3 regions of the Buttiauxella agrestis genome follow, and region 3 is predicted to be linked to each of the others. Evidence: predicted binding sites of a transcription regulator. Region 3 holds the regulator's gene; each other region holds the start of a gene.

Region 1 (3,285 bases), 450 kb from region 3:
TACTGATCGGTATCTTGCTGCGAGGCCGAGAAACTGGTGACTGCGCCACGCGTCAGGGTCGGGAACGGATAGAACGTCAGGGATTCATCACGATAATAAATCTGCCCAACCAGCTCCTGGCCGAGGAAATCGCTGTTGGAATATTGCAGGCTAATCAGATGGCGCTCGGTGCCTGGAATACGGTCTGAATTGAGCTGGTCGCTGACGTAAGCATTACCATTTCCGGTAACAGCCGAGAAGTTTTCGCCCAGGTCTAATCCGTAATCATCATCGCCCTGGCTCTTGTAATATTGCGTCACTAACTGTAATTGCTGAGTTTCATCAATATTGAGCGTGCCTGTTCCCATCACATCCAGACGGTCAGAATACTGCAAGCCGGTTTGCGTGTTATCAAGCAGAGTCTGGTCGCCATTGCCATCGAACCAGCCACCGAACTTCTGATAGGCCACCGACATTCGGCCGGACGCATGTTCGTTGCCGCCAGAAATAGCCCCTGCGATACGCTCATCGTGATCTTTGCTGCTGTTAAAGCCTGATTTAATACCCGATTCAAATTCCATCTGGGTTTCAGGCTGGCCTTTTTTGGTGACAATGTTAATCAAACCACCGGTACTGCCGCCGCCGTACAAAGAGGTCGCGCCGGAAATCACTTCAATATGCTCGATGTTGAACGGGTCAATGGAATCAAGCTGGCGGCTATCGGTACGGGAAGAATTCAGACGAACACCATCTACCAACACCACGATAGAGCGGCCGCGCATGTTCATGCCGTAGTTGGTGCGGCTTTGACTGCTGACATCAAGCCCTGGAATTAACTGTGCAAGTGCATCTTTCAGCTCCTTGCCACCCTGGATTTGTTGTTCGAGTTCAGTTCCTTCGATAACCCAGGTCGTCTGCGCCATTTCTGCCACGGTACGGTGCATACGGTTCGCAGAAACCAGAATATCTTCTTCTGAAGTTTGCTGCGCAAAAGCCGGAGCCATCATAGCCAGTAGCAGCGGGTTAAGCACCCAGCGTGCATTTTTATGCATCATCATCATTCCTTAGATGGAAAAGATTAACATTTGAAAATATTTTGAAATAAGAACGGACTGAATTTTGCCGATAACGGTTCTCATTATCAATCTCAATTGATAGTATTTCTTAAATTAATCTTATGAATAATCACATGATTTATGTGGTTTACTTTTTCTGGATGTAGGCCTGAAGCGGCAAAGGAGTCGAAATGGCAGGAGTGCAAGGGTATCGCTTGTTTAATGTCCAGCTAGTGCATAAATCGCAAGTTTCACCTTCGCTATTAAGTCTGGTTTTCGGCGGCCCGGACGTTGCACATATGAAATGTGACTCGCCCGATCAGCGAATCAAAATGTTATTTCCCTCTGAAGATGGCTCCATTCCGGCTCTGCCTAATCAAGGTGAGTGGTATCAGTTGCTGCAACAATTGCCCAGGGAAAAGCGACCCGTGGTGCGCACTTATACCTTGCGCAAGGTTGATCGCGAGCGCCAGGAAGTCACCGTTGAATTTGTCAGCCACGGTACGGAAGGCCCGGCATCAGCCTGGGCAATTAACTCCCAGCCTGGCGACCAGATTCAAATCGTTGCGCCTAATGCCGAATATGCTCAAGACAGCGGTGGATACGAATGGACTCCGCCGAGCGGTTTACGCCATGGGCTAATCATCGCCGACGAAACGGCATTGGCCGCGGCGAAAGGTATTCTTGAATTGCTGGCTGCGGGGCAGAACCCGCCACAAATTCAGGCATTTTTTGAAGTGCCAGACGAAGGCGACTGTGTCGATTTGAGCGAGTTCAGCTTCGCGAAAATTCACTGGTTAGCGCGTAAACCAGCGAATGCCTCGCATGGAGAATGCCTGCTTAAATCTGTGAGAGAAAATGTGCAGGTACCTGAAGCAGCAGGCGTGACGGAAGCACTTAATGAAGAAGCGGAAGGCGAACTGTTGTGGGATAAAGCGACCACGGGCAGCAATGATTTTTATGGCTGGGTCGCGGCAGAATCCACAGTGGTGAAACTCCTGCGCCGCCATTTGATTGGTGAATGTGGCGTGAACCATGATGCAATCAACTTTATGGCGTACTGGAGTCAAGGGCGAGTGCGTTAAAAGAGTAGGGCGGCAAACGCCGCCCTGTATTAGATTTTTTTAAGTTCTGGCATCAGCCGCATCGTCGTATTCACGATTTGCATCAGCTCTTCATAGCTGGCGTTTTCGCGCGCGCTCACAGACATCCCCTGAATAATACAGCACAGGTACTTAGCCAGTTTACGGATACAACTGGTCGCAGGCATTTCGCCTTGTTCCTGGCGCTTTGCCAGAAAACGCACCAGTGTTTCTTCCTGCATCGACTGGCGCGTTTTTATCACTGCCGCGATATCTTCCGAAGACGCTGCCAGCACGGAGGAGGTACAGATGATAAAGCAACCTGTTGGGGTGTCTTTCTCAGTAAAGAGCTTCGCAATCAGCGAAAAATAATCTTCCAGTGCTTGTTCGAGCGTGCGTTCTTCGCAGAACAGGCAATTCTCACGCATTTGCGAGAAACGTTCGATATAGCGATCCAGAACGGCCTTGAATAACCCTTCTTTGTTGGTGAACTCTGCGTACAGCGTCGGAGCTTTTGCGCCCGTCGCTTCAACCAGATGCGCCAATGAAGTGGCCTCATAACCGTGTTGCCAGAACAAAGCCATAGCCTTGTCGAGTGCTGCTTCCCTGTCAAACACCTTCGGTCGGCCCCGGCTTTTTTTAATGCAAGTCGTATCAGATGACATATGCGCCGTTTAACCTTTGTCTGTTTATTGAACGATCATTATAAAAATAATATCACGCAGTAGCTATAGGGAAGAGTGAAAAAATAATTAATTCCTATGCTTATGAAAATAAGAGCTTTTATAAAATAATTAACGGTCGTTATAAAAATAATTTGACGTGTGATGCAGATCACGATTATGATTTAGTTATCGAACGTTAAGTAAATAAATTTAACGGCCTTATAAATAATTATTTCAAGGTAACTATCATGAAAAACGTAAAAACTCTTATTGCTGCTGTTGTTCTTAGTTCAATTTCTTTTGCAAGCTTCGCAGCTGTTGAAGTTCAGGCTGCTCCAGCAGGCGAGCAGAAAGTAGGGACTATCAGCGCATCCGCCGGGACTAACCTGGGTTCTCTGGAAGACCAACTGGCGCAGAAAGCTGAAGCAATGGGCGCAAGTTCATTCCGCATTACTTCAGTCACTGGCCCAAATACATTGCACGGTACTGCGGTAATTTATAAAT
Region 2 (3,285 bases), 1.6 Mb from region 3:
AGCGCGAGAATATTGGTCTGGAAGGAAATACTATTAATGACCGTGGTGATATCGACAATTTTGTGTGAACTACTGGTGATGGTTTCCATGGTCGTCATGACTTTTTTCACCGACTCTCCGCCATTGCGTGCGGTTTGAGTGGCGTTTTTTGCAAGATGACTCGCATGGTTGGCATTTTCAGCATTGAGCGTGACGGTACTGCTTAATTGCTCCATGCTGGCCGTCGTCTCTTCCAGAGCCGCGGCAAGCTGTTCTGAACGAGTGGATAGTTCGCCGTTTACGCCAGCAACTTCGGTGGCATTTCCTCGAATGGTATGTGCACTGGTGCGAATATTGGAAACGGCTTTTCCCCAGTTGGATTGCATTTTTTGAATCGGCGAGACCATCAGACCGATACAGTTACTGCCTAAATCCGGTAATTCTGTTTCCAATTCGCCGCGCGCCAGAATATGCATATGCTCGCGAATGCTCTCGACGGGTTTCACGAGGCAGTGATAAAGGTAACGTTCTGTCACCAGCGTAATAATCACGCTTGCCACGACAGAAGCCCCGAGTAAGAACTGAATAATATCTATCCATTTTGCTTGTGCGGCATTCAGGGCAATGTTCTGCTCAAGATCATTTAAAAACCACAATGCCAGGCCGGAAATAGCCAGCCAGGCAACCGTCGAAAAGATGAGTATCAGTACCACCATGACGCGGATTTTGATATTACGAATAAAATTCATGTGATGTATTTCCCCGGTGAAAAATAAAATTAACTTCCTGCATCAGCTGAGATCACTTCATCGCCGTTTATTCGGTTTTTGTATGACAAACTGAAGTTAAACCATGCATTATCTGTATTGTCGGCACGATTCAGCCAAACTTGATGGCCGCCATGATCAATTTTTAATCAAATCATTAATGTTACTGTTGATTACTATTAATTAACCCTCTCGCTTTAATTTGCGTTAAGTCTTATTTAATGACACACCTTAAATTAAATTACCTCGCTTTATACTGATGCTCATTTTCTATTTTTCTGCGTGCTAAAATAATAAAAAACATTCGGGTGTCAGCGTGATGAAAATTGTCTATTTAGTTTTAGCCACCGCGTTATTAACCGGTTGCACCATCAATAAAACACCGCAACCCGTCAAAGGCAGCGAAGTCGCTGGCGTGGTTCGTCTGGGCTTCGATCTTGCCCCCTTACAAAACGGAAAAGTGGATACTTACATTGCGCAATCAGCGGCCAGCCATCAGTGCCAACAATGGGGATATGTGTCAGCTTTCCCTTATGGCGAGCCAATCAAAACCTGTAGTGTGCACAGCGGGGCGCTGTGCCTGAATCAAAAGGTGACGCTTGAATACCAGTGTCGCGGAACGGGAATGGAAACGTTCCTCAGAGATGAAATGATTGTTCAGTAATGAATATAAAAGCTTGTCGATAATTATCGATAAGCTTTAAATAGCAATCATTCTTATTCCATTTCAGGATTGGTTTTTAAAAAAGAATAATATTGGCAACCATTCTCATTACGATAATTTAATTAACATTCTCTTTGCATTATTGAAATAATAAAATTAAAGTAGCGCTATTATTGAGAAGCGAATTCCACGGAGCGTGTCATGTTAAAAGCTGAAATGATCGAAAAACTGAATGAACAAATGAATCTTGAGCTTTACTCTTCCCTGCTTTATCAGCAAATGAGTGCCTGGTGCAGCTATCACAGCTTTGAAGGTGCAGCCGCTTTCTTGCGCCGCCATGCTCAGGAAGAAATGGAGCACATGCAGCGCCTGTTCGCTTATTTAACAGATACCGGAAGCCTGCCGCGTATTAATGCGATTCCAGCACCGGAACACGACTATTCGTCTCTGGATAATCTGTTTAACGCCACATACGAACACGAACAGTTAATTACACGTAAAATTAACGAACTGGCTCACGCCGCGATGACATCTCAGGATTATCCAACCTTTAATTTCCTGCAATGGTATGTTTCCGAGCAACACGAAGAAGAGAAGCTGTTTAAATCTGTGCTGGATAAATTAAGTCTGGTCGGTAAAAGCGGCGAAGGTCTGTATTTCGTTGATAAAGAACTCTCAACGCTGGATTCTCAGGCTCAGTAAATTGTCATCGGCAGGCCGCCTGGCTTGCCGTTTTTTCTGCCCCAACCTCCTCAATTCCTTCCTGTCTGCCCAACGTTTCGTCTACGACTTTTGGTTGATGGCACATCACGTTTCTGCGTCTATACTGCTTTAGCATGGTGGTTGTGGTTGTCATTTTCATCTGCCGCCAGGTAAGTGTTTGTTTCTTATTATTATAAATAAAACCCCCGCTGTTTTTCTTGATAATAGTGTTAACTAACATGGACACGATGATAAATGTTAAACACATACAGCATGTTAATTAAGAAGTTATTTTTCCATGAATCATGGGACATCATGATCATTAAAAATAACTCACATTTGTTCCCTGAAAATACCCTGGACATTTTAAATAATTCTAAAGCACAACTATTACGTAAGAAGTACACCTTCCAGGCTGATCCTTTTATCATTGAAAAAGATGACAAGCTGTATGTGTTCTATGAAGCATTCAGCTTTCTTAACTCCAGAGGCATGCTGAAATGCCGCGTTCTGGACAGCAATCTGGGTGAAGTCGAGGATATTAAACTTGAAGGTTTTGACGGATTAAAGTGCCACCTCTCATTTCCCTTCTTGTTTTATCATGAGGGTGAGTTATTTATGATCCCTGAGTCATCGGAACGAAAGGAAGTGATGTTATTCCGATGTACTGAATTCCCTGGGCGCTGGGAGATAGTAAAGGTATTAATTTCTGATGCAGAATTCACCGACAATATTTACTTTACGTCAGGTGATAAGAGTTATCTCATTTCTACAACGATGAAAAATGAGATGGTCATTCATACTGCTAGTAGCCTGTTCGGCAAATGGGAGAAAATAACCCCTGCCCTTAAATTAAGTAATTACCATCATCGTGGCGCTGGAAAACCTTATTTCGTCAATAATAAAAATTATATCCTGACGCAAGAATGCCACCCCGGTTGCTATGGAAAATCCATTTACATCAAAGAGTTAATTGGCATTAGTCCTTTAAACTTTGAAGAAAAACTTGTTGCGAACATCTCCCCACTTATTAATCAGAGCGCAGGTGTTCATACCCTCAATTTCACCGATGGCTATATCGTTTATGATACTAAAAATTTAATCTTCAGCTTATTATCTCCTCTTAAAAAGATTTCCTATAAGTTCCAGGTGAAATTCCGCAAACAGTTTTTT
Region 3 (3,285 bases):
CGTTGGCGCGCAAGCCATGCTGATGTATGATTGCGCGCTAAATTGCGCCAGAGCACCCCGCTCAGTGCCACCTGAATTCCCTGTCAGTAGTCTAATCATGGCAAAAGAACAAACGGACCGTACTACATTAGATCTGTTCGCGGACGAGCGTCGCCCGGGGCGACCAAAAACAAATCCGCTAACGCGTGATGAGCAATTGCGTATCAACAAACGCAATCAACTCAAGCGCGATAAGGTACGCGGCCTGAAGCGAGTGGAGCTAAAGCTCAATAATGACGCGGTAGATGCTCTCAACCAACTGGCTGAAGCGCGCAATATCAGCCGTAGCGAGCTGATTGAAGAGATACTACTCGCGCAACTGAAGCAGCATCTCAGTTAGTTTTAGTGCTATGTCCTGGTATGCAATGTTGCAGTCTGTGCACACCGGGGCGATAGCAGTTTCCGCACCACGAAGTGTTCTGCTATGATTGCCCTATCTGTGGCCAAATAGCAGCCACCATACCATTAAGTATCAAGAGGTTATTTTACTCATGGCAATCGTAGGCATTTTTTTCGGCAGCGACACTGGTAACACCGAAAATATCGCGAAAATGATTCAAAAACAGCTCGGTAAAGAAGTTGCTGAGGTGCATGACATTGCTAAGAGCAGCAAAGAAGACCTGGAAGGCTTCGATATTCTGCTTCTCGGCATCCCAACGTGGTATTACGGTGAAGCACAATGCGACTGGGATGATTTCTTCCCGACGCTGGAAGAAGTTGATTTCAATGGCAAACTGGTTGCTCTGTTCGGCTGTGGCGACCAGGAAGATTACGCGGAATACTTCTGTGACGCGTTAGGCACTATCCGCGACATCATTGAGCCACGCGGTGCAGCTATCGTCGGCCACTGGCCAACTGCGGGCTACCATTTCGAAGCCTCTAAAGGTCTGGCTGACGACGATCATTTTGTCGGTCTGGCTATCGACGAAGATCGTCAACCAGAACTGACGGCTGAACGCGTTCAGAAATGGGTCAAACAAGTTTCTGACGAGCTGAACCTGGCTGATATCATCAACGCCTGATGCCAGATGTGACGCAACTATTGGGTTGCGTCACATTGATAGATATTATCGATTAAAATAATCGCTACAAATTTTTAACTTTTCAGTTTGTCCCTGTACAATGAACTCCTGATCAAAAAGCTAGCAAGGCAAACAAATCGCGACTCAGCCGCCATTTTTTAGCTTGATTATGCATAATACTTGCGGTTCCCATTTAGAAGTGGCAGTTCTATAATGAGACGCATTCATCTTAACGCTCACCCTGAGTCCGAGCGAATCGTTAAGCAACAGGACAATTTCCGCATGACTGACAATAATACCGCATTAAAGAAGGCCGGCTTGAAAGTCACGCTTCCGCGATTAAAAATCCTTGAAGTGTTGCAAGGGCCGGTGAACCACCACGTCAGTGCGGAAGACCTCTATAAACGTCTGATTGATATGGGCGAAGAGATTGGTCTCGCCACCGTTTATCGTGTACTAAACCAGTTTGATGATGCAGGCATTGTGACTCGTCATAATTTCGAAGGCGGCAAATCCGTGTTCGAACTGACGCAGCAGCATCACCATGACCATCTGATCTGTCTGGATTGCGGCAAGGTTATTGAATTCAGTGATGATTCAATCGAAGCCCGCCAGCGCGAAATCGCATCACGTCATGGCATTCGTCTGACTAACCACAGCCTGTACCTTTACGGTCACTGCGCTGAAGGTGATTGCCGTACTGATGAAAACGCACACGAAATCAGCGAAAGGTAATCCGTATATTCTGCCTTCTGATTCAGAAGCCAGGCATAAAAAAACCGGTGAGGAAGCTCACCGGTTTTTTTATTGCTTACGCGCAGCCATTATTTGTTGTTAGCGCGAATCTCTTGCCAGATTTTGTCGCATTTGGCTTTTACCGCCTGGTCATTACCCGTGCGGGTCGCCTGAATGCAGTTCTGGTAATCCAGGGTACGCACCGTTTCTTTCTTCGCGAAATCCTGATGCTCTTTTTCCTGACCTAAAACATTTAACACACTCTGGCAGGCCTGGATTTTATCCGGGTTGCCTTCTGCGGTGTTAATACAAGCGCTATACGCTTGTTTCAATTTAGTATCTTCCGGAGCCGTTTTAGGTTGTTGCTGCGCACACGCACTCAAACCTAACGCCATCACCGTAATCAGAACTAGCTTTTTCATGTTTGATATCCTTAAGAAAACCGGGCGTGTTTAGCGCCCGGAATCACATCAGAAGATGGTGAATGGTGCGATAACAATAAATTTCACGTCACGCTCATCCTGGAAGATGTTGCCGTAACCACCGCCCCAGCTTGGGATGTCGGAATGGTTGTCGTATTGAGTGAAGTGCAGTTTGAACAGAGTGCCTTTCGCACGACCATCCTGAACGGTGTACAACGCATCAAGGCTGTACGCAGATTCTTTCAGGCGGTTATCCGCATCGTAGTAACCGTCTGTCGTTGGTTTGGAGCTTGGTTTAGCATCCCATGCGTAAACATAAGAAGCACCCACTGCCCAACCCGCAAGATTCCAGTTGCTCAGGTCATACATCGCGCCTGCAAATACCGCTTTTTCACCGTTGGCGTTGAAGTCAGAGCGGTTATCCCACCACACATCAAGACGACCGTTGGAAGAGGCGTAAGTTGGCGTCATACGCTGCAAGAAGTAGCCCTGTTGGCCATCGGCCTTAACCACGGTTCCTTCAAGGCGCAAATCAACCTGGCCGACTCTGTATCCGAGAGTCAATGCCTGCAACCATGCGGTTCCGTCGTACAGATCGTTCACGCTGCCGTCGGAAACTTTGTCACGCGTGCCGTAGAACTGGTAGCTGGTGGTTAACGGGCTGCCCGCGATATCAAATTTGTAGCTCGCCTTGGTGAAATACTGATCAACATAACCTTCAGCCTGACCAAATGCGGCCTCAAGAATCAGGTTATTTTTGAAGTCATATTTCGCACCAAGTGAATGTAAGTAATCGACTTTGGTGTTCTTATCGTTCTGATAGAACTTGTCCATTTCCAGGTGCCACGGAGCTTTATACTCGTTGGTCCACATGTAGGAGAAGCTCAGAGCACCAGAATCGCCATAGTCAAAGTTTGCACCGGCTTCTGCGCCCTGGTAAGTACCTGGCATGAAGCTCCAGTGTGGTGCTAACAGAGTTTGACCGGTTGGCTGAATGTAACCACCACGCGCCCATACCGGGCCGTATTTGAATTTAGCCGCTGCTTTATAAAGGCTGATGCCGCTCT

The links. The regulator Fur, encoded in region 3, represses iron uptake genes when iron is present. The targets are predictions, from matches to a motif close to ATAATAATGAGAACNACTATCAA.
Region 1: a site for Fur is predicted at 1,102-1,124, ahead of DY231_RS14680 (siderophore-interacting protein). Genes of this name have one in related genera too.
Region 2: a site for Fur is predicted at 1,497-1,519, ahead of ftnA (non-heme ferritin). Genes of this name have one in related genera too.

What each region holds. Positions count from the first base shown of each region.
Region 1 covers NZ_UIGI01000001.1:3,077,937-3,081,221, reverse strand. The annotation lists gene iutA (ferric aerobactin receptor IutA) at 1-1,031, opposite strand, end outside; gene DY231_RS14680 (siderophore-interacting protein) at 1,226-2,119, shown strand; gene DY231_RS14675 (TetR/AcrR family transcriptional regulator) at 2,149-2,781, opposite strand; gene bhsA (multiple stress resistance protein BhsA) at 3,030-3,285, shown strand, end outside.
Region 2 covers NZ_UIGI01000001.1:1,897,626-1,900,910, reverse strand. The annotation lists gene DY231_RS09135 (methyl-accepting chemotaxis protein) at 1-728, opposite strand, end outside; gene yecR (YecR family lipoprotein) at 1,066-1,410, shown strand; gene ftnA (non-heme ferritin) at 1,612-2,112, shown strand; gene DY231_RS09115 (glucosamine inositolphosphorylceramide transferase family protein) at 2,368-3,285, shown strand, end outside.
Region 3 covers NZ_UIGI01000001.1:3,531,713-3,534,997, forward strand. The annotation lists gene ybfE (LexA regulated protein) at 98-379, shown strand; gene fldA (flavodoxin FldA) at 531-1,061, shown strand; gene fur (ferric iron uptake transcriptional regulator) at 1,344-1,796, shown strand; gene chiQ (ChiQ/YbfN family lipoprotein) at 1,886-2,218, opposite strand; gene chiP (chitoporin ChiP) at 2,267-3,285, opposite strand, start outside.